4 regions of the Paenibacillus sp. CAU 1782 genome follow, and region 1 is predicted to be linked to each of the others. Evidence: riboswitches for the same ligand, from Rfam matches in the RefSeq annotation. Region 1 holds a riboswitch; each other region holds the start of a gene.
What was found. Region 1 has a riboswitch for cyclic di-GMP ahead of ACX93W_RS14520 (methyl-accepting chemotaxis protein). Riboswitches for the same ligand answer to the same signal wherever they lie in the genome.
Positions count from the first base shown of each region.

Region 2: another riboswitch for cyclic di-GMP. It lies ahead of ACX93W_RS18465 (transglutaminase-like domain-containing protein); the one in region 1 lies ahead of ACX93W_RS14520 (methyl-accepting chemotaxis protein).
Region 3: another riboswitch for cyclic di-GMP. It lies ahead of ACX93W_RS09500 (anti-repressor SinI family protein); the one in region 1 lies ahead of ACX93W_RS14520 (methyl-accepting chemotaxis protein).
Region 4: another riboswitch for cyclic di-GMP. It lies ahead of ACX93W_RS08945 (methyl-accepting chemotaxis protein); the one in region 1 lies ahead of ACX93W_RS14520 (methyl-accepting chemotaxis protein).

Region 1 covers NZ_JBTOLL010000005.1:227,112-234,829, forward strand. Annotated here, with positions in the region: gene ACX93W_RS14515 (S-layer homology domain-containing protein) at 1-776, opposite strand, end outside; gene ACX93W_RS14520 (methyl-accepting chemotaxis protein) at 885-2,861, opposite strand; cyclic di-GMP riboswitch class I at 2,953-3,038, opposite strand; gene ACX93W_RS14525 (alpha/beta fold hydrolase) at 3,292-4,335, opposite strand; gene ACX93W_RS14530 (TetR/AcrR family transcriptional regulator) at 4,332-4,991, opposite strand; gene ACX93W_RS14535 (SEC-C metal-binding domain-containing protein) at 5,158-6,513, shown strand; gene ACX93W_RS14540 (hypothetical protein) at 6,568-6,780, opposite strand; gene ACX93W_RS14545 (cobalamin-independent methionine synthase II family protein) at 7,173-7,718, shown strand, end outside.
Region 2 covers NZ_JBTOLL010000010.1:142-7,859, reverse strand. Annotated here, with positions in the region: gene ACX93W_RS18480 (beta-galactosidase) at 1-2,803, opposite strand, end outside; gene ACX93W_RS18475 (glycoside hydrolase family 125 protein) at 2,800-4,119, opposite strand; gene ACX93W_RS18470 (copper amine oxidase N-terminal domain-containing protein) at 4,398-5,399, shown strand; cyclic di-GMP riboswitch class I at 5,886-5,965, shown strand; cyclic di-GMP riboswitch class I at 6,041-6,121, shown strand; gene ACX93W_RS18465 (transglutaminase-like domain-containing protein) at 6,136-6,942, shown strand.
Region 3 covers NZ_JBTOLL010000002.1:101,095-108,812, forward strand. Annotated here, with positions in the region: gene ACX93W_RS09490 (asparagine synthase-related protein) at 1-1,868, opposite strand, end outside; gene ACX93W_RS09495 (helix-turn-helix domain-containing protein) at 2,139-2,468, shown strand; gene ACX93W_RS09500 (anti-repressor SinI family protein) at 2,481-2,648, opposite strand; cyclic di-GMP riboswitch class II at 2,660-2,743, opposite strand; gene ACX93W_RS09505 (glycosyltransferase family 2 protein) at 2,875-3,963, opposite strand; gene galE (UDP-glucose 4-epimerase GalE) at 3,987-5,030, opposite strand; gene ACX93W_RS09515 (ABC transporter ATP-binding protein) at 5,258-7,078, opposite strand; gene ACX93W_RS09520 (phosphotransferase) at 7,075-7,718, opposite strand, start outside.
Region 4 covers NZ_JBTOLL010000001.1:1,898,600-1,906,317, forward strand. Annotated here, with positions in the region: gene ACX93W_RS08930 (amino acid ABC transporter permease) at 1-50, opposite strand, end outside; gene ACX93W_RS08935 (transporter substrate-binding domain-containing protein) at 78-905, opposite strand; gene ACX93W_RS08940 (LysR family transcriptional regulator) at 1,048-1,947, opposite strand; gene ACX93W_RS08945 (methyl-accepting chemotaxis protein) at 2,281-4,017, opposite strand; cyclic di-GMP riboswitch class I at 4,186-4,270, opposite strand; gene ACX93W_RS08950 (DUF368 domain-containing protein) at 4,555-5,499, opposite strand; gene ACX93W_RS08955 (SDR family oxidoreductase) at 5,528-6,418, opposite strand; gene ACX93W_RS08960 (GNAT family N-acetyltransferase) at 6,437-7,591, opposite strand; gene ACX93W_RS08965 (F390 synthetase-related protein) at 7,581-7,718, opposite strand, start outside.

The DNA.
Region 1 (7,718 bases):
TGGACAACCTCGACTTGTTTGTTGTTTATGGTAACGCTGGCGCCTTTGTTCACGTCGCCTGTTACATAAACGGTTGGCGTGGACGTTTGTTCAGGCACGTCTACGTTTAATTCCAAAGAGGCTTGGCTATCGCCGGAGGCGCCTTTGAGCACACGGTAGATCAGAGCAGCCGCTTCGGCGCGGGTAACGGGAGCATTCGGCTTCAGTCGTCCGTCCTGATAACCGGTCATCAGTTTCTTTTCAATCGCGATTCCCATATAGGTTTGCAGATTGGGAGAAACGTCGCTGCCGTCATAGTAGTAATTCAAAATATCCGGATTTTGAAGATCATCCGGCTGATAATTCATCGTTTTGACCAGAGCGACGGCAACATCCTCGCGGGTTGCTTTGGCTGTTGGATCAAAAAAGGCATTGCCGCTTGGCGGGTAATAACCCGTCAAGAAATCTTTTGACGCTTCTATCGCAGGAAAAGACCAGCGGGACTTCGCTACATCGCGGAACGTTTGTTCATTATCCGTCGGAATATCCAGATAAAAGGCCAATGTGAGCAATTGGGCGAACTGCTCGCGCGTCACCGGCGCGGCAGGCTTAAATGTATTATCATCAAATCCTTTGACAACGCCTAGCTGAACAAGGCTATCAATTTCATCCTTTGCCCAATAGGTGCTGCCTACATCGCTGAATGACGGACTGTTGTCTGCGTAAGCCGCGACGGTTGGAATCATAAGCGCTAGCGCTAATGCCATGATTAAAATCTTAAATTTTGACTTCCCCATCTTGTCCCCTCCATTTTCTTCAATAGGGACTATTTTACTATAGTATTTTCCATTCGTCGATAAAAAAAGAGAGTTCTTCCATCCCCTAAAATCAGCTAGTTTCGTGAACTAGACTTTAAATCGATTTAGCATGGTTTTCAGCTCATCCGCGGTGCGTGTCAGCTGTTCCACGGAGCTGTTGATTTCCATAATGGAGGCAAGCTGCTCTTCCGACATAGCAGCAATCGTTTCAAAGCTTTGGGAAGAATTTTTGGCGATTTGCACACTATCCTTAATCTCGGATTCCACACGTTCCGTATTTGCGTTTAACCGGTCGGCTGCTGCGGCAATTCTGTCCATATGAACCGATACGTCCGTCGTTGTGGTCACAAGACTCTGGAATAAAACGCCGACCTCCCTCACTTGCTCCAGGCCAAGCGTAACTTCTCCGGTTCCTTTATCCATTTTGCCCACCGCTTGGGAGGTGTCGGCTTGTACCTGATGGATGAGATCGGCAATCTGATTGGCGGATTCCGTCGATTGCTCGGCAAGCTTGCGGATTTCATCCGCCACGACAGCAAATCCCTTCCCATGGACTCCTGCTCTGGCAGCCTCGATCGAAGCGTTGAGCGCCAAAATATTGGTTTGGGAAGCAATCGATGTAATCAGGGACGTAATGTCGCCGATTTCCTCCGAACGCACGCTTAACCGCTTAATGCCTGAAGCAGCTTCGTTAACCGTCTGCTGGATGGAATCCATCTGATTGGTCAAGCCGATGACGGCTTCATTGCCTGTTTTTGCTCCTTGGGAAGCCTCGGCGGCAATGCCGGAGGTTTGGTTGGATGTGTTCAAAATACCATAGACGCCCCCTCCGATTTCCCCAATCAAGCCCAAATTCCGCTCATACCCCGTCATCTGGCCTTGCAGCCCGGCATTTGCCTGCTGAATATTGGTTGTGGTTTGCTGAACCGTAGATGAGATTTGATCCACGTTGCCCAATAGATGAGACGATGAGCCGGCTACAACCTGTCCCTTATCCAAAATGGATATGATCAGCCCCTGCAGATTTTCAAGCATTCCGTTAAAGCTTCTCGAAAGCTCGCCGATTTCATCCTTGGTTTCAAATGCCAGCCTAGAGGACAAGTCTCCTTCGCTCGCGGAAAGCCCCTTTAGCTTTTCGTTCATGACGGAAAGCGGCTTTAACGTTTTGCGCATGACCGTATAAATGATTGCAGCGGAAACCAGAAGACAAACTATCGTGACCATAATTGAAAATCGCAGCAAGGCGTTGGCTTCGGCATAGGCTTCGCTCTTGGGAACCATGATTGCAATGCCCCAATCCATCATTCCTGATTTACCGTAAACGATCATATGATCCGATCCATCAATAACGGCTTCACCCAACCCCGTATCGCCATTGGTGCTTTCAGCTACGATTTTATTAATCGTTTCATTCCCGTAATCGGCCATATTTTTCTGCAGGGTATCTTCAGGATTCTGGCTGGCCACAACCGTGCCTTCCTTTGTATATACAATCGCATGGCCGCTTTGGCCCAATTTCACCTTGGAGATCAGATCAATCAAGTCTTGTATAGGCTGACCTCCGTTGCCGACGCCAACGATATTTCCTTGGTCGTCCCTTACAGGAGTAGCCGTAAGCACAATCGGCGTCCCCTCAACCCCGGGAGACTTCGAGCCTACCGGATCGATGGTGACGGTCTCGCCGTTGATCGCCCTTTGAAAATGAGGAAAATCCTTTACATTCGTTGTGGCTCCCGGCAAATAAAGCGTGCCGTCCGGGGCAATAAACGCAAATTCATCCGGATTTTCGGTAATGTCCGTCATTCGGTTGCTGTAAGCAAGAATTTTGGGAATGTCTCTGTTTCTCACGTCATCCGATTGGCTTAATGCCTGGTATTTGGCCTGGGTGCCCTGAATCCATATATCGATGTAATTTTGAACAACGGACAGCTGCTGCTCCGCCTGTTCCTTAAAGTTTTCCTCCAATGTCGTTTTGGCCCTATCGTAGCCAAGGAAAGACACACAGCTTAGCGATACGGTCATTAATAGAGTGGTAATCAGGCTGCTTTTGACGGTTAGTTTCATTGTAATCACTCTTTTTCTATCGAAAATTTTTGGAATACAAAAAAATCCAGTCCGAATAGACTGGATTTTGCGTGCACATAACCCTTCCTTATTCGGCGGCCCGGCTGTCATCGCGCGTAACGCATTAGACCCGCAGCTTTGCGTCCCCGCCTTTCGGCGAGTTTGCCTTTATCGAAAAGAATATCGGTTAAATGACACTTTTCTTTTATAGTTGTGCATTAATTATTTATCAAAATCCTTTTAAAACGACACATTCAGGAAAAAGGATGCGGAATCGCCAGCATTGGCGCGTCTTATATCGCCGCCATCTTAACCAGCATTTACGTTCGCACAGGGCCATCATAACACAGCCATTTCAGGGCTAACGACAGTGGTTGGCAAAAACAGGATGAATGACCCTGTTAAAAACAGGAATGAACCAAGCCCTAAGTCATACAACGGAATGGCGAGAGAGATGTCGCAGCTCGCGAATGAAATGCTGTTCATTATTTTTCGTATCGTCAGGGTGGAAGGCATGTCCGGATCGAGGCGCCCAGATTAACTGTTTGTGTTTGGCTTCCAACTCATTATAAAAGCTCTCCACTAAGCTTCCGTGCACCTGAAAGTCTTTGGCGCCATGAATGAAAGTAACAGGAAGATCTATTTTGTACCCATCGCCCATGATCTGGTGATTACTTAATTCCTCCACGAAACGCTGCGTATAGACCAGCTTAAATCCCCTGTAAAAGCTATTGATAATATCCTTAAACGAATAAGTCTCCGACCGCAGCATATTGATGAAAATCCCCCACATGCCAGGGTGCTTGATCGCTTCATCGGTGTAGATCAGAGTATTGAACCTTTGCTGCCAAATCCGCATAGTTGCCCATTGCTTAAAGCTTTCCGTAAACGGAGGTTCGCCTATTGCTTGAAGCTCGCGCAAAGCTTTTTGGTTCCCTCGTTTTGCCGCCTCTTGTTTCAGCCACTCCAACGAAAGCCTGTCGTTTTCAGTCCAGCTGACCAATTGCGAAAAACCCGTATACGAATAAAATTTGTGCGGCGAACGAACAGCCAGACTTAAACCGATCGTGGAGCCCCAGGAATGGCCTGCGAGGAAAATTTTAGTTTGCTTAAAGCGTTGGCGCAAATAGTCCGTTAACTCCTCCGCATCGGATATAAATTGCCCCACGGTTAAGGTCTCCCGGGGAATTGTTTTGGAGTAAGATTTCCCCGTCCCTCTCTGATCCCAAAACACAACGACAAAATGCTTCACTAATTCCCGGGTATTGGTCACAATCGTATAGTCTTGTCCCTTGGATGAAACCCCAGGCATGGGCATCGAGGGTCCTCCATGAAGGATTAACAGCACCGGTTTGCCAGGGTTCTCTCCCTGCAAAAGAATGCATTGCTCGACACCTCCAAGGACCAGCTTTTCTACCGAGCTAATTCCCGTCCGAGGTATGCAAAAATCGCGTTTGGCAAACCGCTTTATCATTGCTTCGCCCCCGACGCATTCACGAAATATTGGATATGGTTCGCAACATGCAGCTCAACGCCATCCGTCGTTTGCCCCTGCGACCGTAACAGAATGTAGTCCATAACCATCATAAACAACGGGTATTGATATTCCACCGCCAGCAGTTTGGGATCCATTGCCTTTAACTTGCCTGCTTCCGCCATTTTTGCAAACACGATAGCCAGACATTCCACTGTTTTTGCGACAATATCCCCACTGTAAATTTCTGCGGCCTTGGCATGCCGGAAAAGCTCGAGATAGACAATACGCCACATTTTCTGATGGATGGAGTCATCGATATGGCGTTTGAAGTTCAACCATCCTTGCTCCAAAAACGACTTTAAGTCCATCTCCATCGCAATCTGATCCACCTTCTCCATCGGGGGCAATATTTCCGAGCAGGATTGGCGAAAGTTCCAAAAGATCGTCTCGATCAGCTCATCCTTGTTTTTGAAATGTTTGTATAAGGAGCTTTCCTTGATCCCCACCTCTTTCGTAATGTCCCGGATCGAGACACCGCTGTATCCTCGCCTCGAAAATAGATCAATCGATGTCTCCATAATCTTTATTTTTGTCTGGTTCGTAATGGCATTGGCAGCCAAGTCTGCATACACCCGATTTCTCTCTATGCTCAACAGATAAAACCTCCCGCAAATAAGGCTAACGGCCGTTAGCTTGATTATAAGGATAACAGTCGTTAGCCGTCAAGTTTTAGAGGATTTGGCAAACTCCAAGTTTCTTCCTTTGCTATTGAACTGATTTAGGCGATAATAGGATAGAATCAATAACTTTGGAGGTCCCATGAAGAAATTAGGAAGAAATGACGCTTGCCACTGCGGCAGCGGATTGAAGTACAAAAAGTGTTGCTTAAGCAAGGACGAGGCTGGAAAAGTAGTTCCGATTACTTCCTCGCGGCCCCTTTCTTTAACAGATATGATTGACCAGCAACTCCAATGGCCAAACGAGCTGCATCAGCAGATCGCGCATCACTTTCTGCAAAATACGACCGGCTTATACTCGGATGAGCTCATTGGCAGCTTTATTAAAATCTGGAACGCATACGCCCATGAAAGCCGCCCTATCTCGCAAAAGCTGGGAACATTCCCTGCGGCGCTGGAATATTTGCTTTGCCAAAATTACGATTATCCTGCTACCCAAAGCGAGCTAGCCAAGAAATACGGAATTTCTGCCACAACGTTATCAAACAGAGCGGAACAGATTTACTTTTTCTTGGAGGATCATGCCGATATGCTCACTGTGCCCAACGGGCAGCAGCATTCGGCCGCCGACAATCCGGGCTCACGAGTTGCCATGGAACAGCAAATAGCCCGAATTCACGCCCTGCTTGACGAGCAGAATTTCGAAACGATAGAAGAGGCCAATGCTTTTTTACAAAAAAATATGCACAAAGCCCCTTCCGGCCGCAACAGCCAGAGCAAGGAAGAGCAAGCCTCCGACTTGATCTATTCGGCATGGGAAGAATCCGATCCGAAACGCCGGATTAAGCTGGCTCAGGATGCGCTGGCGCTTCACCCCGAAAGCGGAGATGCCTATAACATTTTAGCCGAATGCACATCAACGCCCAAGGAAGCCGCCTACTTCTACAGGCAAGGGATGAAGGTTGAGGAAAATCGTTTGGGCAAGGCCTTTTTCGAGGAGAACAAGGGATACTTCTGGGGGTACCTGCCGACAAGACCTTTTATGAGAGCAAAATTCGGACTTGCGCAGATCTGTGCGATGATGGACAATATGGCCGAAGCCATCCAGCATTACCGCGAGCTGCTGGAGTTGAATCCAAATGATAATCAAGGCGTACGAGAGCTGCTGCTGACCGCTTATCTGGAGACGGAGGACTGGAAATCCGCCAACCTTCTCTTTCAACAATACAGCGAGGATGAAAGCGCCGCTTATCACTATAGCCGGGTTCTCGTTGAATACAACTTAAATGGAAAAACTTCTCGTCTGACATCGCTGATTAAAACGGCGATTTCGCATAATCCGTTTGTCCCGGCGTATCTTCAAGGTACAAAAAGGATGCCTCGCAGCGTACCCAATGTTATTGGGTTTGGAGATGAAAGGGAAGCTATTGTTTACGTTTCCGGGAATCGTCACCTTTGGCTGGCCAAGGGCGAATTGTTGAATTTGCTTTCGAAATAGAATAGGACAAGGGGAGCTGATCCGTTACATGCGGCTCCCTGGTTTTTTGTACGCCTACAGCCGTTCTCCACACCTCTTCATAAAACCCATCAGACTCACCATGAGAATAATCGAGCCTACAAACAATGCTATGGCCATCAAAACAAATAACGCCGGAATAATGACTACCACCATACAGACGAGGCTCACAATTTGGATAACAAGAAAAAACGTCCATTTTTTACCCGCTTCCTCCGCAAGATCGCTTTGATCCGCTCTGAACGCCATCTCCCTAATCCCCATCAGCAAATGGTAAACAACGGCTAAAACCAATAGGATAGATACGATCCCAAACAACAGACTAAACAAATCGACATTGAGGTTGTCAGCCGGGACCTGATATCCGGTAAAACATCAAAGCCTTGAATTCTGAAACTGAACATGATAAACAAAAATCCCCAGAAAAACTTGTTAAAAGCACCTTGATTCATAAGCCCTCCTTATTTTTGTTTTTATTACAATTATACACAAAGAAGCATTTGCTGATGAGCAAATATCCGATTCGATATAGCTTTTACCTATAACCAGGTATGTTTTTTTCGTATTACCTCTATCTTTGGCCCCCATGCTACAATTTAAAAATTACAATTGCGACCAGACAAAATGAGGAGGTTCTTTGAATGACCGATAAATTCCAGATCGTAGGCAGCTTATTGCGTCCCAACGAGTTATTGAAATATAAAACCCAAATCGAACACCGCGATGATATCCATTACCCTTTTTATGAAAACTTTGAAGGCTATGAGCAATGTGAAGATAAAGCGATTCAACAAGTTGTTCAAAAGGAAATCCAGCAAAACTTGTCGGTTATTACCGATGGCGAATTTTCCAAATCGATGTGGCATCTGGATTTTGTATGGGGCTTTGAAGGCGTTGACCGTTACATCGCAGATCATGGATACTTTTTCCGCGATACCGACGGGAGCTCCAAATATGAAACGCGCAAAGACATCGGCTTGCGCATTACTGGCGAGCTAAGCGGCAAAAACCACCACTTTATCAGCATTTTCAAAAAGCTCAAGGAAACGGCTGGCGATCATGAAACAAAGCTTTGTGTACCGTCTCCTTCGCATATTTTTGGCGAGCTTTCCTGGTCGGACAATATCGGCGGCACAGCGGCTGTCTATAAGGATACAAGCGGGCTTAAACAAGGCCTGGTGAAGGCA
Region 2 (7,718 bases), on a different contig from region 1:
CGCGACGAACATTGGCAGGGAGGCGTTCGCCAATCAGGCTGTTCAGTGTGTTCTGCGGATGCCAATAAGCATCCAGGCCCGCAGGTCCGGTCAGAAGCAAAGTAGCGCCCGATTGGCTTACCAGATCAAGCAGCCTGTTCAAGGCTTCAGCTTCTATGTTATGGGGGCTAGGCAATAAAATCAACCTTGGCGGATTTTGCTCCAGCGCCTCCAGCTGATATTCGCCGGTTCCCCGGAAATTGCGCTTCAGTTCATAGGCCAGCGTACGCGTTGCCGCAGTCGTCGCTTCAAACGCCAGCTTCCGGTTGGAGAAGTCGTTGGAATACGGGAAAACAACCGCGATATCCTCTAGCTTCCGGTTCCGGAACAAGTCGCGGATTTCCGCCATAAATGATCCAAAGCGGTAGGAAACATCCGCTTCCGGCTTCTCCGTTCCGTCTGCGCGCAGCGCTCCGATATGGGACTCATTGGCATTGTCCATATAGAAGTTGGTGTTCCAGATCCATTGGACGGCGCCTGCTCCGCCGGCAGCAAAGGCGTAGGCGTATTTACGCTCCAAAATGTTGTGAAGCTCTTGTTCGGTCCGCTTGGCGCGGCCATCGGGCGTTTCCACATACATGATGCCCGTTTCCTGCACCAGGTTTGGCTTATCCGCCGTTTTGGCAAAAATGCCGTCCCACAGCAGTTGATCGTTCAGCCACCAGGAGTGAACCGTCGTATAGTCGACGGCTTCGCCGTAGAAGAAAGGCGATGGACGCTGCGCGCCGAGCGCTTCGTCCTGGCCGACCGTTACCATATGGTTCGGACATTCTTCCTTGATGGCGGCATACAGCTCGCTGGCCCAGCGGTTGTGCATGTCCATCGAGAACAGGACGTAGTCGAGCCATTGAAGCCCTTTTTTGCCCTGATGCATATCTTGTACGTCAAAATTGATTTTCTCTGCTTCAGGAGGCCCCGCTGCTTCAAAATCCGGCAGTTGAACCGGCGTCATATTCCATCTCTCCTGCAAAGCTTCGATCGAGCCATGGCGCTGACGCAGCCATGCCGAGTACGCTTCGCGTTCGTACACGTCGCCGCAGGTGCGCGGGCCGTCGGAGAAAATGCGAACCGGGTCGAACATCGAAGGTTCGTTGATCAGATCCCAATCCACGTTGGCTGTATCCCGATGACGGGACACGATGGCTCCGATAAACCGCTTCTGGGCTTCCACGCTGCGCGGGTCCAGATACGGATTGACGCCTTCCCAGGTTTCCGGAGTAAAGGAGAAAAACGTAAATGTAACCTGCAGATTGTAGCTTTTGGCTGTCAGCAGGAATGCGTCGATCGCCCGCAGGGCATCCTCCGAAGCATGGCCGTCTGTCTGCATAATATTGCGGTAGGCGGTCCAGATGCCGGTCCGAATCCAGTTGATGCCGGCATTGCTCATCTGCGCCATGTCGCGGCTCCAGACGGAAGCATTAGGCAGGAACAGGAACTTGCGCGCAACATCGGACGTCATGTAGGTCATGCCGACAACGGGCAGAGGGCGTCCGTCCTTTTGGAAGTAGTCGCGGTCGCAGGTCACGGGTTCGCCCTGTGCCAGGAAAGCGCGGTCCATCCCCCAGAAGCCTTGACGCAATACGCGAACCTCGCCGCTTGCCGCTTCGGCGCGACATACGACCTCATAGTAGCCGGACTGGATGTCAAAAGGAAGCGTGATGTGCCTAAAAGACAAGCGCTGGGACGATGTCACTTTCTCTTGATGTTCCCAGAGGCGCGATGCTTCCGATTGCCCAGCTGCTTCTCCTTGGCCTGCGGCTTCGCTCCGTGCGGAGAGGGCATCGGACTTCACAAAGTCGACTGTCAGAGTTACGTTCCACTCTTGACCTGACGTAGACGTTGGAGCAGCTTGACCGTCACCGGCTGCGTTGCTGGCCGGAGCTGCCGCATTGGCCGATCCTGAAGCGGTTTGCGATGCCGCCGCTCCAGCGGATGAAGCGTTCTTTTTGCCGGTTGGTGCGCCGCCTTGACCCAGCCATTGATGCTGGAACGTTAAAGTGGCCCGTTCACCCGGCTCGTAGGACGCGTAGTTTGGCTTCAGCCAAAACTCGGTCACGGACGCTGCGCAATAACGCGCCCAAGCCAGCAGCTGTTCAGCGCCGCCATTTTGCCAAAAGCGATCTCCGATCGTCTGGTTTACGAACAGCCAGCGTCCGCCCTGGAATTTGCCTTTGGTATTTTCCCAAAGCACAACGGGCGCAGCGACGGAACGTCCGTCTTGCGATACCCCGGTCAGCAGCGGAAACAGATGAGCGTCCATTGGGCCTGCGGAGCCCATCTGATGAGGAAGCTCGCTGTTTTTGGATACATGCGGCACCATATTCCATGTTGGCTCTATATCGAACAGAATCTCCGCGCCCTGCAGCAGAGGAATGTCCGAATTGGCGGACAAGCTCGCAACGGGTGCAGGATCAACCGGCAAAACCTCATGGATGTGCAGCTCTTGGTGGTAGGCCGTTTGTTCGGTGCCGGCTTTCCAGCCGGACTCGGTCCGTTCAACAGGAAAGCGGAACGGGGCTCCGCCGGCGCTAATTAATCCGCCGCCGCGCTTCAGAAACGCAGTGATGCTGCCCCAAGCCGCTTTAGGGAAATACGGCGCATGCAGATTGACGAATACGCCTTCATTTAGCTCATCAAGCTTTTCAGCCAACTGTTCGGCAAGAACGAGCGTGGCATTTTCCGCAAGCTGTTGAATGCCCTCCAGGGAAGCCCTGGAGGGTGTCGGAAACTGTGAATCGGCAAAAATCAGGATCGATTTGCTCATAGTAAGTTGTCCTTCATCGCTTTGTATACGAGCTGGGAGAACAGGCTGTTGGACCAGGCGAACCATTTGCGCGTGAACTGAGTCGGATCGTCGGAATGGAACCCTTCGTGCATGAAGCCGGTATCGGCATCGGTGGACTCCAGCCAGTTAATCATTTTCAGCTTTTCTTCTTTGTCGGTAGCTGTCAGTCCTTGCATGGACAATGCCATGTGCCAGATATAGCCCGGAGGCGTGTGCGGGCTTCCGATGCCGCTAGCCGCGCTTCCTTCGTAGTAGAAAGGATTTTCTTTGCTAAGCGCAAAACGTCTGGTGTTGAGATAGATAGGATCGTCAGCCGGAGCATAGCCGAGATAGCTGATCGACATCAAACCAGGCGTACCCGCATCATCCATCAGACAGTAATTGCCGTAGCCGTCGGTTTCATAGGCGTAGATTTTTCCGAATTCAGGATGGTTATACATGCCGTACAGCTCGATGCCGTGATTAACGTCGGCCTCAAGCGCCGCAAGCTCCTGAACAAGCTTCATGTCGCGGAAAACCCATTCCGCAATTTCACCCATCTGGCGAAGAGATACAACGGCAAACATATTGGCAGGCACGTTGTAATGGAAATCGCAGGCATCGTCGCTGGAACGGAAGCCGGACCAGATCATGCCGGTATAGTTGACAGGCATGCCGAGGCCGTTGTTGCGCAGCGAATCGGTTGGAATGCCGTTGTTGCGGGTAAAGCGGTAAGGCGATTTTTCAAAATGGTGCTGCTCTGTGCGCCACAGATCCAGAATGGCCAGCATAGCTTGCTTGAAGCCCGCGTCGAAAATATCCGCATTGCCGGTTTCTTTCCAGTACAGATAAGCCAGACGAATGCTGAAGCAGATGGAATCCAGCTCGAACTTGCGCTCCCAAACCCATGGTGACATGTCCGTTTCGTCCGTTGTATTCCAATGCCAATCGTTCGCGCTTTCATTGAATGCGTTCGCATAGGGATCGATCAGAATCATTTCCATATGACGTTTGATCAAACCGGCGATAATGCGCCCAAGATCCTCGTCTTCGGCCGCCAGCGGAACGTAGTGGATCACTTGCTCAACGGAATCGCGCAGCCACATGGCCGGGATGTCGCCAGTGATGACGAAGGTCGTGCCGTCGGGCATCAGCTTTGTAGTGGTTTCAAGCGTATTGGGAAAACAGTTTTTAAACAGCTGAAGTAATTTTGGTCGATGAGCCAGCTTTTGCTCAGCCTCGCGCAGCACATCTTGTACAGCGTTTGGCAATTCCAGGCTCGGGATTGTAACTTTTGGCAATCTGAATTGTTCCATGAATCGGGAACCCCCTCAAAACGAATAGTGCTACCTTTAAGTGCATGTTCAAAAAGTCCTCTAAGATAAGCTTACCTTAAAAATAACGGATTAAGCCTCATGCCGACAGCTAACAAATTAAAGGAATGCGGTAAAAATTAAAGAAAGCTGCCGATTGCCTTCTGTCTGCTCTTTTCGCATACGGAGGCAAGCCGTTTTTATGAGGGGAATGGTTGGAGATTGGTACATTATGCTATACAATAAGCTTAATAGAGTTAAGAAAGGAAGGAGATTTATTCGTGCATTCATTAAAAAGAACGGTTGCCCTGACATTTGCCATGCTGCTGCTGTTGGGACTTATCCCTGCTGGCGTGTGGGCTGCCGATGCTTCAAAACCGACCGTGGTCAATGTCAAAACCCAAGCGGTCGGACTCGTATTTGACGGACAAGAGCTGAAGCTGCCGGAAGGCCAGCATTCTTTTATCTATCAAGGCAGGGTGTATCTTCCCATTCGTTACATATCGTATGCTCTTCAGCAAACAGTAGGCTGGGACGGCAAAAAGCTGCAGGTAACAGTGGATGAGCCAAACGAAAAAGAGCTGGAGGAGCTTCAAAAGCAGCTTTTGAACAATAGCTCAAGCAAAGTCAAAGACTTTAAAAGCGTAAACCTGCCGGTTCGCACGATTAATGCGACGCTGCTCTTTAATGGAACAGCCAAAACATTGCCGGAAGGTCAGTCTCTGTTTATTTACAGCGGCACGATCTATGTTCCGGTTCGCTTCCTTGCTGAAGCGATCGGCACGGAAATGAATTGGGACCCTGTGAGCCGGACGGTAAACGGAGAATCCGAGGCGTATCGGGCACAATTTAATGAAGAAACGGTTCCCGGCAAACCGGGCGGCAATAATGGCGGTGCGTCTGGCGAAAATGGCGGAGCGGGAACGCAGCCTGTAGCGGGCGGCGGCGCAGGCGGTGGGGGCGTTCCTGCCAAACTGACCTACGAGCAAATTACAGCTAGCGCGCAGAGCTCTCTTGAAACGTTGAGAGACAGCTGCAAGGCAACATTGATCGGTCTGGGACTGGACTATTATGCAACAAGCGACGCCGCCGCAAAAGCACAGATTAAAGCCCAGATTAGCAAGGAAGTGGATAGCTGCACAAGCAAGTTTGAATCCCTTTTGTCCAGCGTATCTGCAAGTCTAACCGCAAACGGTTATAGTACAGATATCATTGAGGAGTATCGCAAAGCGTTCCAGGCGGAACTGGCCGCTGGTCGAGCTATAGCCGGGAATCTGGGTTAACGGTCAAAAGAGCCAGCATGTTTGGCGAATTCCTTCTTCTTCACATATTTGAATGGAAATAAGGGGCTGTCCAAAAAGTCAAACGCTCTAACGGACACGGAAGTCCGTTAGACGCGTAAAACGCAGATTTTGAAATGCTAACGGACATCCTTGTCCGTTAGAGCCCCAAAATGGGTAATTATTGGATAATTTTCGCTGTAACGGACATCAATGTCCGTTACAAACGCAAAAAGCTAAAAAATAAGCGCTAACGGACACGGATGTCCATTAGCGTTTTTAATTGAATCAGATACGCGGATCGGCTTTTCGGACAGCCCCTTTGTATGCTGCCAGACCTAACTGCATCCAGGCTTGTTCACTCCTTCGACGTCATTTGTTCAATGGAGCGACAGGTAACGGCAGAATTGTTGTCAGGCAGTGGTTTATTTTTCTATGAATCTATTGAATTGTGACAAAATCGTGGTAGAATAGAACTAGATAAGCAATACACGATAACGGCAAACCTATCGAAAGGTAGGGACGCAAAGCTATAGGGCCTTCCTAATTGATGGCAGCCAGCTACCGAATGGACATGCTTTTTTTGTTTTTTCTGGCCCTTTTTTGAACAAAAGTAGGCCAATATTGAACAAAAGAAAACCTAACACCGATAATAGCAAACCTATCGAAAGGTAGGGACGCAAAGCTATAGGGCCTTCTACACAGATGGCAGCCTGGCCGCCGAAAGGGGATTTTCTTCATGCGTAAACTCATTACGATGGCAATTGCCGTAATTCTCCTGTTCACTTCTGTGCAAGTTGCATCGGCACAAACCTCGAAAGGTACTGAATGGTTGGGCACCGATCTTCTGTCTCAAGGCGCCATTTCGGTTACCTACAAAGTAAACCCCAACGTTTCGACCAAACTAATGATCACCAAAGGCAAAGAAAGCTACACGTACAATTTGATCGCCGGACAAGCTACAGAGACGTTCCCTTTGCAACTGGGCAATGGCGAATACAAAGTCACTGTGCTGGAGCATGTATCTGATAAAAAGTTCAAAGGCGTCCTGCAAAGCACGGTGACGTTGAATGTGAAGGATGAAAAAGCGGTTTATCTTAACTCTATTCAAAATGTCAGCTGGACAAGCACCAGCAAAGCGATTGTTCAAGCTTCCCAATTGGCTAAAGGCAAAAAGACGGACGAAGAAAAAGTTAAGGCTGTTTATGACTATGTCATTGCAAACATCGCCTACGATAAAAAATTGGCGGCCAATGTGCCCGCTGATTATCTTCCCAGCATTGACCGCACATTTTCGACAAGAAAAGATATTTGCTACGGGTATGCCGCGTTAACTGCGGGTATGCTTCGCAGCCTCGGTATTCCAACCAAACTCGTGATGGGCGAATCGGATTATGTGGATGTCTATCATGCTTGGAATGAGGTTTATTTGAACGGCAAGTGGGTCATCATCGATACGACAGTGGATGCGGGTTTAAAAGCAGGCAACAAAAAAATAGAGATGATTAAAGAAGCCGGCAAATACACAGCGGCTAAAAAGTACTAATACCATACATGCACACTTAAACAGCTCGCCGATATGGCGGGCTTTTTTTAATTGCAGCTGGCGAGCCTATGACGGTTAAAATATCCGTTTTCTTTTGTTGGCCTTATATTTGTACCAATACTTCCCGTCTTCATCCTTAAACAAACGTATGCCAAAAATCTTCAAAGGAGTCTGCAGCTCTGTAAACATCATATATCCGGACAGAGATCATCACCTCGCTTTACATCTATTGGAATTATAGCAAATTCAATAGAAAAAATACAGGACTAAAGTATGATTAACAGGTAAAAATGCCTACGTCAAACAAGTATAGATAAACAGATAAAGATCCGGTAGTGATTGTTGTCACTTTTTTGTCATGTGACAAAACACAATAGAAGCCGCCCCATTGACAAGGTTACGGGGACGAAGTAAAACTGCGGTAATGTATTTTGAAAAAATAGTTTTGTAGAGGTTTTTCGAAGAGTCCGATTTCTCATTGCGAGGCATAGCTGGCTGCAGAATCAGTATCAAATAAGAGATCTAGCCGAATGAAGCATAGGGAAACGAAGATTCTTACTCTATCAGTAATGAGGTGCCCATACAGTTATCACCGTTATCACTGCGTTAATATCTAGATCAATCCCGACAAACTGCATATTTTACGCGCCGAGGGTAATTCAGAATGACTGAAAATATATGTTTATAATTGTGTATATTAATGAAGTAATTTTTTAAAGCAATAATTAATCACAGGAATTTCGACAAAATATAAGAAAATCCGAAAAAAAGGGTTG
Region 3 (7,718 bases), on a different contig from region 1:
TGGGCATCCGAGGGAGAGACTCCATCTGACAGCTCGCCAAGCGCTGCGCGGAGTACCTTGCCGTCCACCATCTCCAGCAAAGCGCTGTTGCCGGTCATTTCCCGAAACTCGCTGTGAAGCTGTTCCCACCGGGGAATGACCCGATGCAGCCAATCGGCTCCCTGCACTCCACGTATCGTTTCGTTCAGCCGGATTCCATCCGGAAGCATATGCTCGGTCGCTCTGCGCACCAGAGCCCTGGACATCCCCTTGTGCACATACTGTTCCTCTGGAAGCGACAGACAGAATGAAATGACGCGAAGATCATTTGTAGGGTCCCGCTTCCAGACGCCAAACCGGTAGGAAAGCTTCGCAGCTAACGTATTGCTGGCATTCCAATGATAAAGCTCTTGAAAATGATTATTCCGGTTTTCATACACATTATTGGATGCCAGCCATCCGTCCGACCCGATGCCATGTTGCTTCAACACTTCATAGACACCGGTTTTTGCGGCAAAGGCTTCATTAATAATGACCTGATAAGGCGGCGTTTTCTCCTTGCGCCAAGAGAAGTTCGACAGCAGCTCACGGCCAACAAGCGACAACAAATGCTTGCGGCCCGTTTGCGCAGCATACCTGCGAAACGCCAGCTCCTCCATCAATTTGCCCCAGCGCATTCTCTTCATCAATTCAGTATAAAAGGGTATGGCGTCTCCCCAGGAAATACTCAAATTCCCTCTACCGCCATTCAAAATCACGCCAACATCGTCTCGCTCCGCATGCTCGAAAATGCCTTTAAGCCAAAAGGAATTGATATAAAATTTATAGGGCATTTCCATAATGCCCAGCATCCCGTCTATTTCGCTGTAAGGATCGCTGCCTTCAAAGTTCAGGTAATGCTCCCTTATGCCGCCAATATGCGCCACAGTTTGGGCAATATAGGGCGTTTCATCCGCCGCGTAGCAGCCCGGGGTATAATCGACAAAATCCGAAACCGGCACATAGCTGTAGGTATAAAGGGAAAGATCGTCCCGGCGCAAGCGGCGAGCCGCGAAGCTGGCAACGGCTCCTGAATCCAGTCCGCCGCTTAACTGTGCGCCAACCCGCCGGAACGTCCGGACTCTGGCGTCAACAGCCTCCTGGAAAACCTCTCGGAAAGCTTCCACATAATCATTATCGTTTTTCAGCAAAAGCTTGTTCACCGAATCAAGCCTGCAATACCGCGACATCGTTAAGGTACCATTCTCCAGCAAAAAATAATGGGCCGGCGGAACCTGCTTAATATTTTTATAGACTGTTTGGTCCATGCCGACAACATCCACAACTGCCGTAATCGCTACATATTGGGCCAGCCACTGCTCGTTTAGCTCGCGGCTTGCATCGTCCAGCGCCAGAAGCGGACTAATTAAGGAAGAAAACCGGAACGAGCTGTCGTTCCAATGGAAATAAAGCGTTCTGCCGCCGGAAAAGTCTCTTGCGCCGTAAAGCCTGTTTTTATTCCCGTCCCATAGAACAAAAGCAAAATCGCCAATCAGTTTGCCAGCAGCTTCCGTCCCCCACTTGTCATAGGAGAGCAGGATCAATTCCTGATCGCTGACATCTCCGCGTTGTCCCGGTGGTATGCCAAGACTATCCAAAAGCTCCTTGCGATTGTCGATGATGGCGTCGGCTGCAATGGTTAACCGCCGATTGCTGTCATGGTATGGATTAGGAACGCCTACAGCCTCGGAAGTGATCCATCGGCTGCGGCAAGTCAGATACATCGGACCCTCCTGCCATACGCCTTCATAGTCGGCGGGACATTTCGACAAAGTCCTGCGGAGTCGTTCTCCCTGTTCGCCGGCATTCCGGCTTTCGCATATATTCCATATCCCGGCGATCGCGCTCATTTGTGCCTCCATATCTCGTCGCTTTCGTTCTTTATAAAGAACATACCTGTATATTAACATCGCTGTTAACGGAATGTCAATCGTGTTTCTGCAATATTTTTCATATATTTTCAGTAAAACGTTCTTTTTAGTGAACATCTATTTTGTTACCTCAAAAGATAGCGAAAAAGCCGCCTTCTTCGGCGACTCTTTCCCTCGCGTATGAATTCCGTTATAATGTAAACAAATGAAAACTTATTTGAGGCTGAAGCACTAACGGAGGAGTCTGTCATGATTGGAGAACGCATTCAAATGTTTCGCAAACGGAGAGGCCTCTCGTTAACCGAATTGTCTCAAAGAGCCGGAGTTGCCAAATCATATTTGAGCTCCATTGAAAGAGGGCTTCAGCAAAATCCATCCATTCAATTTTTGGAAAAAATCGGCGAAGTGCTTCATGTGCCGGTTGAGGAATTTGTAAACAGTGAACAACAAGATCGCCCTGCCGGCGAGCTGGACCGCGAATGGGAAGAAATTGTGCGAGAAGCTATGAATTCCGGCGTCAGCAAAGAACAGTTCAAGGAATTTCTTGAATTCAACAAGTGGAAATTCAATCGCGAGTAGCGCTGTATGCTTTCATACAGCGCTTTCTTGTATAATGGATGAGCGCTCTTCCCCGATAATAGATAGAACCCTTCTTACTTCGTCCGGTGTCAGCCCTTTGGCGCGTGCGCAAGCGATCAACTCCACCCACTCTCTGTCCAGTTGTCCGTGCTGCATGTTTTCCGAACCATTTCCAGTCATGTTCATCCCCCATATCGTCGGGGCGGTTGCACCACTGACTCCATGCGCCTAAGGTGCCCAGATACTAGGCGCATTTCAACGTCTCCCTTATCTTTTTACTGCACATGATTGATCTTATACGATCGGACATGCATATGCTGTCGGTTCATGTCTTCGTTTTTTGATAGATTATTTGTCAATTTGTCGAATTTTTTTGGACGTTTGTGTTCAATAATTCCAGTACTCATTAAAGCGGCGACGGAATAAAAGATAATAGCTTGAGTATAGCGCGTTTTGGCACCCCCCCCGTATAAATCCGTCTGGCCAAAGCATGCAAGCCCGCGGAATCCCGGTTCTGCAGGGCAAGCATATAGTTTCGCGGCAAAGAACCTTTGCCTGACAAGTTGTACAGGCTTTCCCGCACTGCCGGATGATTGCAATACTCGCCAATATGCCGCATGCGCTCACCGGTAGTCATATCCGCGTAAAACAAATAGACGAGACAAGTCAACAGCGTCCTCAGCAGCATTTCGCTTATGCCCCGCCTGTGTTCGGCAAGCCCGCTCCCGCCAGGATGTCCGAAGCAGCGATCGGCAACCTCCTGCTGAATTCTGTAGCCGTTCACGATATCCGGGAATAGATGAGGCATATAGCGGCTCGTTGTGCCGCCGGATCGGTAATAATACAGGCATTCCGGCAAAACGGCAACACGCCGCGCGTTCAACAGCATCTCCAGGTTGTAGAACAGATCGTCGCCAAAAAAAACGATGTCCTCCAAAAAAGCCCCGCAGCCAAGCAGCAGCTCCCGCCGGTACAGCTTGCCATGCAGCGTCGCTGGAAACGGATGCCCGTGCAAATAAGCGGCAACAAGCTCATCGCGAATCTGCTCGCCTTCATAATTTCGCGGCGATTGAAAATAACGGCTGCGGTTTCTTCGGCGAAGCAGCGGCAAGCCGTCAATTACCCGGTACGTGTTGCAAACGGCTATGTCCGCCTCCTGCGTCTCCGCCACTTTAAGCAAAGACTCCACCAATTTTGCGTCCATCCAGTCATCGGCATCGGCAAAAACGACATAGGGAGCCAAGGCAGCTTCCACGCCGCGTCTTCTTGCTCTAATGCTTCCCGTCTTGTCCTGCTCCAGCAGCAATACCCGGCAGTCCATCTCCACATAGCGGCGGCATAAGTCCCCGCTCCCATCCGTCGAGCCGTCATTGACCAAAATAACTTCGATATCGGGACATGACTGCTCCAGCACGGAGTCCACACAGCGGCCCAGCTTGCGGCCCGCGTTATAGACGGGAATAACCACGCTGGCTTTGGCCGCCGTCTTGCGCATGTCCACCTGTCTCCTTTCGGTCTCTAGCGGGATGCAAGGCCGGTTTGGGCCGTCGCTCTGACATAACCTTGCGGATTGGAGGATTGCCAGCGCCATGCATCGCGGCACATCTGCACAATATCCCGGTTGGCTTCCCAGCCAAGCTCCCGATTTGCCTTGGCGGAATTGGCGTAGCACGCCCCGATGTCTCCCTCACGCCTGGCCGTAATCCGGTAAGGGATTGCTACACCGGATACATGCTGAAAGGCTTCGATCATCTCCAGCACGCTGAAGCCGCGTCCCGTACCCAGGTTGTAAATATGCAAGCCGCTGTCTGATCCGATTTTCTCCAACGCCTTTAAATGTCCCTGCGCCAAATCCACCACATGAATATAATCCCTTACGCCGGTGCCGTCAGGCGTATCATAATCGCCGCCAAACACGGCAACCTCCTTCAGCCTGCCTACCGCTACCTGGGCAATATAGGGAAGCAGATTATTGGGCAAACCGCCGGGATCTTCTCCAATCATACCGCTGGCATGTGCGCCGACAGGGTTGAAATACCGCAAAATCGCAATGCTCCACGCCGGGTTGGCATTGGCCAAATCCTGCAATACCTGCTCGATCATGGCTTTTGTCCGGCCATAGGGATTAATGGCGCGCACAGCCGCTTCCTCCGCGATCGGCACAGCATCGGGCACGCCGTACACCGTAGCCGACGAGCTGAAAATAAGCCGATGCACGCCAAACTCTTCCATCACCTCGCAAAGCACAGTCGTGCTGGTCATATTTTGATAATAATATTTAAGAGGAAGCTGCACGGATTCACCCACGGCTTTTAAACCGGCAAAATGAACGACCGCTTCAATATCGTTTTCCCGGAAGATCCGGCGAAGGCTTTCCTTATCCGTCAAATCCGCCATATAAAAAGGAAAGGCTCGGCCAACAAGCTTCATAACGCGATGCACGGCTTCTTCCTTGCTATTGCTCAAGTTGTCGACAACAACAACCTCGTAACCCGCTTCCATCAATTCCACGCATGTATGGCTGCCGATATATCCGGCGCCTCCCGTTACCAAAATCGCCATTTTCTCTCCTCCTCTATCTTGCTTGCGAATCATTAAGGCTCAACCGGATGATCAAGCCTTAACGTACTGAAGACACTTCGGAAAAAATGCGGACCATCAAACAAAACGAATATAAGGACTGGTTCTCAATTAGACTCTTATTCGTTCTTATTAAAGAATATCAAGGGCTGACGATACCGTTCCCCATCAAAATATAGCCGAAATTCACTTGCACTCGCACGCAGTAGTCAGGAAGGGCTTCCGGTAGCGGCTAGCGGCCGCGCTTGCTCCTCTGCTTTTCCTCCCTTGGTCTGAACGTCGACCAGCTTGCCCTTGTTCATGACATAAACAATGTCGCAGCCAGCAATCGTGCTCAGGCGATGGGCAATGATGATGATCGTTTTATCGCCTTTCAGCGCTTCGACGGCATTCATGACCTCCTGCTCCGTTTCGTTGTCCAGAGCCGACGTGGCCTCGTCCATGAACAGGACGGACGGATTATGATACAACGCGCGGGCAATGCCGATCCGCTGCCGTTGGCCGCCGGAAAGACGGACTCCCCTCTCCCCCACTTCCGTCTCCAAGGCATCCGGCAGGGAGGCAACGTAAGTTTTGAGCTGGGCTTGCTCCAGACAATGCCAGACTTTGGCGTCGTCGATTTCATTTTCGTTAACGCCAAATGCCACGTTTGCCCGTATCGTATCGTCGGTCAAATAAATAAACTGGGGAATGTATCCGATCTGGCTTCTCCACTCGTCCATGCGGTAGTTCAGGCTGACGCCATCCACAATCACTCGTCCGCGCTCCGGCTCCAGCAGGCCTAACATGATGTCAACCAGCGTCGATTTTCCGGAGCCGGATTCGCCGATGATGGCGGCCGATTTGCCTGCCGGAATCGTCAGCGAAATGTCGGTGAGGGCAACCTCCGCCTGCTCCGGATAACGGAAAGTGACGTCGGAAAGCTCAATGGAGCGCTTAAGCGGCTCTGCCCGGTACGTGCTCGCCGGGGTCGGCATTTGCCTCCCGGCACCGCGCCTGCGGGAAGCCCGTCCGCTAACAACAGCTAAATCCTCGTACACGACGCTGAATGCCGGTATATTGTATTTTATCGTGGTCACCAAACCTACGATCCGGTTTATGGAGGGCATTAAGCGGAAAGCCGCCAGGGAAAAAAGCGCCAGGGTCGACATCATGCCTTCCACGCCGGTGTCCTGCAGCATAATGACGAGCAGCATGACCAGAACAAGCGTAACAAGCAGCGTTTCGATATACAGGCGCGGCACATGATCCAGCACCTTCATATATCGGGTATTGTTTGCGTTGCGCACGCTATGCTTGCGGTAGGCCTCCACAAAAAAATGCTCCTTGCCGGATACCTTGACCTCTTTGCTGGCGCCAAGTCCCTGATTGGTCCACTTGATCATTTCGCGGTTTATATTTTGCTGCTCCCGTCCCCGATTGCCTATTTTTTTGTTGAAGAGGGCGAAAAAAAGAGCTACGCATGCCGCCATCAACCCCGATACGATTAAAGTAGCAATCGGCTCGATCGCCAGCAGCAGGGAAAAGATGCAGATCATCACTACGATTTCCGCAATAAGCTGCAGCGCCGACAGAATAACGCCCTGAAAAACCTTCGGCACCTCCACATTGATATTGCGCAGAAGCACGGCGGTATTCCGCTGAAGGTGAAAGACATACGGTTTGGTCAGATAAGTGCGAAACAGGTTTTGCGACAGCTTGACCTGCTGATCCAGAATAACTTTGTATTGCCTGTGCTGATACCAGAGGATGTAGACATTTTTGACCACAAAAACGGCCAGCAGCAGCACTACGGAACAAATGAGAAACGCAGTCGTGCTGGTGAATTGCAGCGTTTCGTACAGATAGGACAACACGCTGTTGTCTTGAATCAGATTAGGCTTCGTTGCCATCGAAATAAAAGGAACAATGAGTCCGATTCCGAGCACTTCAAAAAATGCGGCGAACAACATCATGACCAGTATGAAGCCCAGCTTTCTTTTCTCTCTTTTGTCGAACAAGCCGTACAGCCTGCGGATTACATCCTTCATCTCTTCTCCACGCCCTCAAAAAATAGTGTTGTGCTCTGAATCAAATTGTCCAGAATGTGATGCATGCGGACCGGCTTGATCCTCTCCAGACGGTCTCCGACAATGACTAGCCAATGAACAATCCATTCCAATTGAAAGACCATGCGATAGGTATCCGGGTTAATCGGGGACAGCTCCAGTTCCTTGGAGGTTTCCAGTTCATGAAGCAGGGCGCTTGCGTCGGGTTCTTTACGGACAAAGTTGTAGAAATAATAGGCGTCATAGAGAAGCGAGCGCCATTTCATAAACTCCCAATCTATGCCGATTAAACGGCCGTCGCGGCGAATCAAGTTTTTCAAATGCAGATCGCCATGGGAGAAAGCCAGGTCGATATTTTGCTCCTCCGCTCGAGAAAGGCTTTCGCGCAGCGTGGCCATGAAAGATAAAATCAGTTCTATTTTTGGCGCGTAACGCTCGTCCTCCATCATGTTGTCAGGCACTTTGGCAGTCAATTTGGTGACGTAATGGGTGAGCGGCACGGTTTTGATGGGAAACTGGCTAATGACTCGGCCGATAAATCCCATAATCTCCGTTTGCAGCCTTTCGGATTGCTCCAGCTTCTCCGGCGGTTCATGACTTGTATTCAAATATTCTTCTTCAT
Region 4 (7,718 bases), on a different contig from region 1:
AGCTTGATGAAGTACTGAATGACGAAGCTAAAGTCAAAAGTTGCTCCCATTGTTGCGGCCTGCCTTTCCTGACGGTATTATTTGATTTCCGAAGTTGTGTAGTCCGCGCCAAGCCATTGTTCGCTCAACTGCTTCAATGTGCCGTCCGCTTTGATTTCCTTCAGCGCTTCGTCTACGCGGTCCGCGAGTTTTTGCTGATCGGCATCATCCTTGCGGAACATAAACAAGGTGTTGGACTCGCTGAGCGGAGAACCAACCAGCTTTAATTCGCCGTTTGGATCAATGAGCGGAAGAGTAAAGTCCGCCGCCAGGAATGCTTCTGCGCGACCGGATACGACTTGAGCTACGGAATCGTTTGCGGCGCCGTTTTGATACACGATTTCCAGCGCGTTGTTATTGGCTTTGTTATAGTTTTCAAGCAGGATCGCCTGCGCGCTTGTAGCCGTTGTCAGCACTTTTTTGCCCTTCAAGTCATCAATGGATTGAACAGCGTTATTGGATTTTGCAACTGCGACTTTATTTTTCCAGTGCGAATAAGGCTCTTTGTTAAACAGGTATTTCTCTTCGCGTTCCGGATTTTTCTCCATTTCATGGGCAACCATATCGATTTTTTTCGTTTCCAGGCTTAGCAGCAAGTTGGTAAATTCCAGCGTTTGGAATTCAAACTCATAATCATCCAGACGTTTGTCGATTTCTCTCACCAGCTCAACGTCATACCCGGTCAAATTTCCGTTTTCGTCAATAAAGCATACATTGGGAAACTGCGTGCCTGTGCCAACAATAATTTTAATTGGCGCCGCTTCTCCGCCAGATCCTGATGTCGACTTTGTTTCGCTTCCGGCTCCGCACCCCGTCAACGCCAGTGTCAATACTGCAGTAACCGTTAAAATGGACCATTTTTTCATAATGATTTCCCCCCGCTAAGCGTTGATAGTTTAATCATATAATTCATACCCGATAAGTGTGAATTATTTGTTGTATAAAAAGTATCACTCCGGCATGAGTGACGTCAATGGGTTTCCTTATAGATAACTTCTATATGGCAATTCAATAATCCAATCCGCCTATTTTCTTGCTGAATTGGACAACCGCCTCGAACAGCTCCGCATGCTCTCCCGGGCAAGCAACCACGTTGGTTTGAAGCGCAATGCCTTCCGTTTCCGGCAGCAAAATGGGATACAGGAGCCCATCCGCCACTTCCTGGCGCACGCTCAAACTGGGCAAAAAGCCGATACCGGCCCCTCGAAGTATCAATTTCCTGGCAGCTTCTGAGTTATCCGTCTGAATTTCAATGTTCGGCGGCTGCTCCAGATTTTCGAAGATGCGATGAATACGGAGCCAATCCAGCGACCCGCATTCAAAAAATACGAGCGGCCCCTTGGCGACATCTTCGACGGATATATGGTCCTCCTCCAATAAAAACGGATGGTTGCGGTATACATAAAGCCTGATGGGATCGACATATAGACGATGCGACTGCAGCGCGGGATGATGGGACTTGCGAATAAGTCCGATATCCACTTCCTTATTCAGCGTTTTGCTTACAATATAATCGGTGGTCCCCGTCGCAACCTTGAAGCTGGCCGCCGGAAAACGCTCTTTCAAATAAGGGATTAAGTCGGAAATAATATAGTTTGCTGCTGAAATGGTACACCCGATCCGGTATTCGTTAGGCAGCGATTTTTTCTGATTGAGATACAGCTTCCCGGTATTGTACACATGCAGCATTTGCTGGGCAAAAGGCAAAAACCGCTTACCGTCCTCTGAAATATTGACCTGCTTGCCATCTCGATCAAACAGCTTGCAGTTTAATTCCTGCTCCAGCGTTTTTATTCTGGCCGTAACCGACGGTTGGGAAAGGAACAACGCTTCCGCCGCCTTATTGAAGCTCCCGCAATGAATCACATACACAAACGCTTCTATGTTTTCAATATTCAGCAGAAACACCTCCACCACTTTATTCATAGTATTTCAATTGGAATTATAATATTTAATATAATCATGCTGCCTGAGTCCTGTCAACGCTCCTTTTTTCACCATCGCTTCATCCATTCTTAAAACTTTAGAAAAAAACGCAAGTTCCGGGTTATTCGATCCCGAGAACTTGCGTTTTTTCAAAATAAACCTTAATCCTCTCAGCAATAGCTTCATACTGAATATCATGCACGTAGTGGGAGCTATCCACATCAATGATTTCCCTGTTCGGCATTTCCTTCACAAAGGTCCGCTGAGCTTCCTTCCACTCCTCCGGATTCCAGCCGGTGCCTTGTCCGTTTCATCTTATTGCTTGATCGTAAAAAATTGAACGGATTGCTGCAACTCCGAAGCCATCTGGGATAAATTGCGGAAAGAAGCCGTCATTTGCTGCATCGTAGCGCTTTGCTCCTCAACCGCCGCGGCAACCTCTTCATATCCGGCGGTTTGCTCTTCTGTAACACCGGATATTTTTTGCATGGCGTTGGAGATCATCTCAAAGGAACTGTCGGCTTTTTCGAGCGCCTGCTTCAAACCCTCCATCTGACCCGAAAAGGAAGAAACGCCGTTGAAAATGACTTTGAAATTTTCATACATTTCATGAATCCAGGTTTGGCCCGTTTCGATGGCCTGATTGCCTTGGGCAATGCTTTGCAGCACCCGCTCGCTCTCATGCTGTGTACTGGAGATCAGCTCCGTAATGGAGCTGGCCGCTTCGGAAGATTGCTCCGCCAGCTTCTTCACCTCGCCCGCTACAACGGCAAATCCTCTTCCTTGCTCGCCGACCCGCGCCGCTTCAATGGAGGCATTCAACGCAAGCAAATTTGTTTGCGCCGCGATTTCGGTAATGATATGAATAATTTCGCCGATTTCCTTCGAACGGGAGCCAAGCTGCGCAGCCGCTTCCTGCGACTGCTGCATTTCCTGCTGGATCGTATTCATCTGGCTAAGCGTTTTTTCAACCAGCTGTTGCCCGTCCTCGGATTGGCCGGCCACTGCATTAGCCATCTCCTGCATCATCTTAACCTCCGCTGTCACTCTCGTCAGATCCGAATTGACTTCCACAATGGATGCGGTGCTGTCTGCGATGGACGTTGCAACTTCGGCAACTCCTTCGTTCATGCTGTTCATGGAGGTAGCCACCTGCTGCGAGCTTGCGCTCATGTCGTTTGCCGCATGATACAGCTGTTCGCTGGTCCCTGACACGGTAGTGGACGACTGGGAAATTTGCGTAATCAATTTCTCCAGATTCCGGCGCATATCGCCAAAAGCTTCGCCCAGCTTGCCAAGCTCATCATTCCGTTTGATCTCCACCTGCTGCGTTAAATCGCCTGCCGCCACTTTTTCCGCGCCGTGCATAAGAGCGATAACCGGCTTTGTGATGCTGCGGCTAATCAAATAGGCTACCAGCGAGCCAATGACTGCCACGGCAATCATAATGGTGGTTGTTGTCCAGAAAATATCCTTTTTAACCTGCGGCACAACGGATGCATTAATGTCGATGCCAGCTATCCCGAAGGTTTGACCGTTGCTGTCCGACAGTGGAATAAAGATCGACTTATGGGTACCAAATCCATCTTCGTATATCGAGCTGATGGTCGATTGCCCGGTTTCCATCGTATGATTGATCTCTGAGCTAAACTCGAAATCTTGGCCGTAATAATCCTCGTCCCCGGTCAAAACAATAATTTGTTCCCGTCCCTGGAGCCGTCCCAGAATAAAGACGTTTTCGAGATAATTGTCATGTTTAATTTGCTCTAGCCGTTCTTTTATTTTGATATAGGCGGGGTGATTAACACTGTCGATCTCACTGGCGTTTTCGGGAATCGAGTGCAGATAATTTTGAAGCTCCAAAATATTCGTTTCCAGCCGGATCACAAACTGATCCTCCAGCTGTTTCGCAAGCTTTTGGCTGATTACAACTTCCATACCTGCAAATACCGCGCATATCAGTAGGACCAGAGTTAGAATACTGCTTGTCATTTTTACGGATATACGGCCAAAAAATCTCTTTCTCTTGTTTGCCTGCTCATGTTGTCTCAATGTATTGCCCTCCCGTTAGTCTTAGATGCCTTGCTCCTACTTCTGCAACTCTTCTAAATTAATGCCAGCACCTGCCTGTTCACCCGGCTGCTATTCCAAAATTACCCGCAAATCCGCCACTACAAAAAAGGCGAATATGGATACTCCTCCATCATTCACCAATTACGATTATGCAACTGGCTGACTTATCCCCGCGGATTTAGTCCCTTTAGCTTTGCGTCCCTACCTTTCGATAGGTTTGCCGGGCTATTCAATTATCGGTTCAGCGGCACTAAGGTAAATAATAACATACATTAGATAGGCACAATGAACTAATTATAGTAGTTTTTCTCTGATGTGGCAATATCGTTTAACATAATTTAACTTCAAAGTGATGTGAACACATATTGTCTCCCCAAAAAAGGAAAGCAAAAATAAACAGCCCTCCGCCTGGCAGCAGCAAGATCGGTCGGTTGGACTTGAGTCACACGACTGTTCTGACCCGAAGCACCTAACCGCCACACTTGGCTTACAAGAGAGAGCTGTTAAATTCGTTATTTATATTTGTTGTTTCCGGCTAATTCGTCCCGCAAACAGAGCAATCACGAAGCCTGCCCCCAATGCGGCGATGCAAACGGCAATGGACAAAACGCCGCTAGGAAAACCGGGATACAACACGATGATGGAACCACCCACCATGCCGATCATTAACGAATACATAATTAGCGTATACCGCTTTAACAGGAACCGCACTAGCTTGCTTGTCAGAAGCACGCCTGCTAATATGCCGGCGCTAATCGCGAGCAGAATCGGAATATCCATCTCCGATATGGCGGATATCGCCGTGTAATACACGCCCAGAATGGTCAGCACCAAAGCGCCGCTGATTCCCGGCAATATCAGCGCCGTGCTGGCAAGCCAGCCGGAAGCAAACAGAAACAGATAGTCTCCCGCCGACAAATTGCTCATCGTCGCTACCCCGGACTGATCCAGGAAACGGGTTGCGGCAATTCCGGCAAAAGCCAGCAGGATCAGAACAACATGGATAAACCGGAAAGAGCTTTTGGCTTCTTGCCGCGAGGTCTTCCACAGGGATGGCAGCATTCCGATAACAAGCCCGATAAACAGGAAATGCGTCGGCTGCATGAAATGCTCCAGCAAATAGCTGATCAGCAATACCGATACCAGAAAACCGCCGATCATTCCGATTCCGATCGGAATCAGATATGCGACCCCTTCCTTCCACCGCTTGGAGGTCAAATTCCCGATCGCTTCAATCAAATTTTCATAGATTCCCATCAACATAGCTATCGTGCTGCTGCTGACGCCGGGAACCGTTTCGACCGTTCCCATTGCCATTCCTTTTACAATCGACTTCCAATTCAACATATAATCCTCCATTATTGCAAAATCCGACTTCAAGTGGTTGCTTAGAACTAAACTCTTTAAGCCCTCGCTTAACACATCCTGCTTATTGTACTTCATTCCCTGTTGATTTTCCAATTAACCTCCCAGGGTGTGTGTACGCGCCCTAACGGGTGCCGCGGCGGATGATGCCTTCGAACCAATTCCACGGCAGCAGCGCTTTGCTCCACAACGCTAGCACGGCGCCTTGTCCAAGCGGATAACGAAGTTTAGGCGAGCGGCTGCCAGCCAGCCTGCCGATAAAATCGGCCACTTGCTGGGGATCAGGCGCCGCCTCTCCCGACCGGCGCGAATAACTCATGATGGCCTGAAGCCTTTTCCGATAAGGCGAATGATCAGGGTTGTTTATTTGTCCCAAACCTTTGTCCCAAATCGGGGTCCGGTACGCTCCCGGCTCCACCAGGACCACTTTGACGCCAAACGGACTCAGTTCATGCCGCAAGCTTTCGCTAAACCCCTCTACCGCAAACTTGGAGGCGGCATAAGGCGCATAACCGGGAAACCCGACACGTCCGCTAATGCTGCTAATGTTGATAATCATGCCGCTATGCTGATTTCTCATGATAGGAATAACCGCTTTAGCCATCTCCACAAGTCCAAAAAAATTGGTTTCCATCTGCCGCCGCCAGTCCTCCATCGGAACATCCTCCACAAAGCCGCCAACGGCAAAACCTGCGTTGTTGACCAGAACGTCAATTCTCTTATGGTTTTGCATCGTTTCGGCAACAACACGTTCTATCGCGCTTGAATCCGTTACATCCAGTCTGCGGATTTCAATTGAGTCCGCAACCCCGGCGCGCCTGGCCCGCTCCAGCAGCTCCGCCGACTTATCGGGGTCCCTCATCGTGGCAATAACCCGATACCCCTGTTCTGCCAGCTTAACCGCCGTCAACATGCCAAATCCGCTGGATGCTCCCGTGATGAGGGCAGCGGCCCTTTCCGATGCTGCTTCCCTATCCCCCACAGACCTTTTCCCCGGTTCACCTTGTGACGCCATACTTATTCCTCCCATGTCCTACAATTTCAGCTTTTGCATCAGAGGCACGCCAACTTTGTTCAGCAGCCCCTCCAGCAGCGACCAGGCCCAACGCCTGCCAAGCGGCAGATGCCCGTCATATACCGCGGAATATTCAAAATCGGCGATTGCGCCGCGGTTTCGCTTGAATTGCGCAGCGCCCGCGCTTTCATGGAGCAAATGTCCGTTTTCACGGGCCTGGCTGATCAGGCAAGCGGATAACATTCGATACAACCCCAGCGACTGCGGCAACGTTGTATCATATCCAAACAAGGGAGTCGTCATAACCCCGTTCCGGCAAAAATAACCCATGACCGCGTCCAATCGCCCGTTTTTGCGCAAGCCGTACACATTCAGAATGCCCGTTTTTTTGGCCAAAGCAATGTAGGCCTCGTTAAATTGCGGATTATGCATGGAGTATTTGTCCAAATACAACAGCTTGTACAGCTCAACGATTCTAGGGATATCCGCGTCTGTCATCTCGTTTGCAGATACGAAAGTGTAACCATTTTTGTCTATTAGCTCAAAATCCCGCTTCAGCAGCCAGCGCGACTTCGCATTTCCAAAGCCGGGGTCATTGGCGTGGTAGAAGTAAACTTGCCGGCTTGGCACAAGCTTGCAGCCCCCTGCCCGCATGTGGTCCAACAGCTCCCCGTGAAGCGAGGGGCACAAGGAACGAATGACGACGGCATGCTTCGGAAAACGGTCCTTCACGGCCTCCAGGACAGACAACAGCTGCTCTCCCCTCAAACGAGGAAACAGATTGGTCGACAGCAGCCAGTTGTTAATATGCACAACCCGGTTAAAATGGCTCTTTTTCATCCCGTAACCCAACACATCCAGCAGCACTGACAATCCCTTTTCCAGTAGAGGCGATTTCAGAAGCATCAGCTCCTGCTTGGCATACGCCACATAATGCGTATAGGGCGACACCACGTAAGCATTGTCGTATTCGCCTTCATTAACGGTAAGAGGCAAAATGAGATCGTCGATTACGGCAACCTCTAACTTGGTATGAACATTGGCAATGAACGGCCTCGCACCGTCCCGCATCAGCGGTTCCAGATAAGCTCTCCCGTAACGTCCATCCTCACTATCCGGCCAAACGAGAGTATGAAAATTAGTTTGATCGTAAAAGAAGACGTCAGATTTCAACGACCCATCTCCTCTCTACGCGGCGCAGCTTTTGCTCCTTGGGCTGCCGGGAATAGCTGCTGAACGTCAAGCTTGGTACGCGGCAGTTCATTCTCCGCGCCAGGTCTGCGATAGCGGCGGCTGTCCG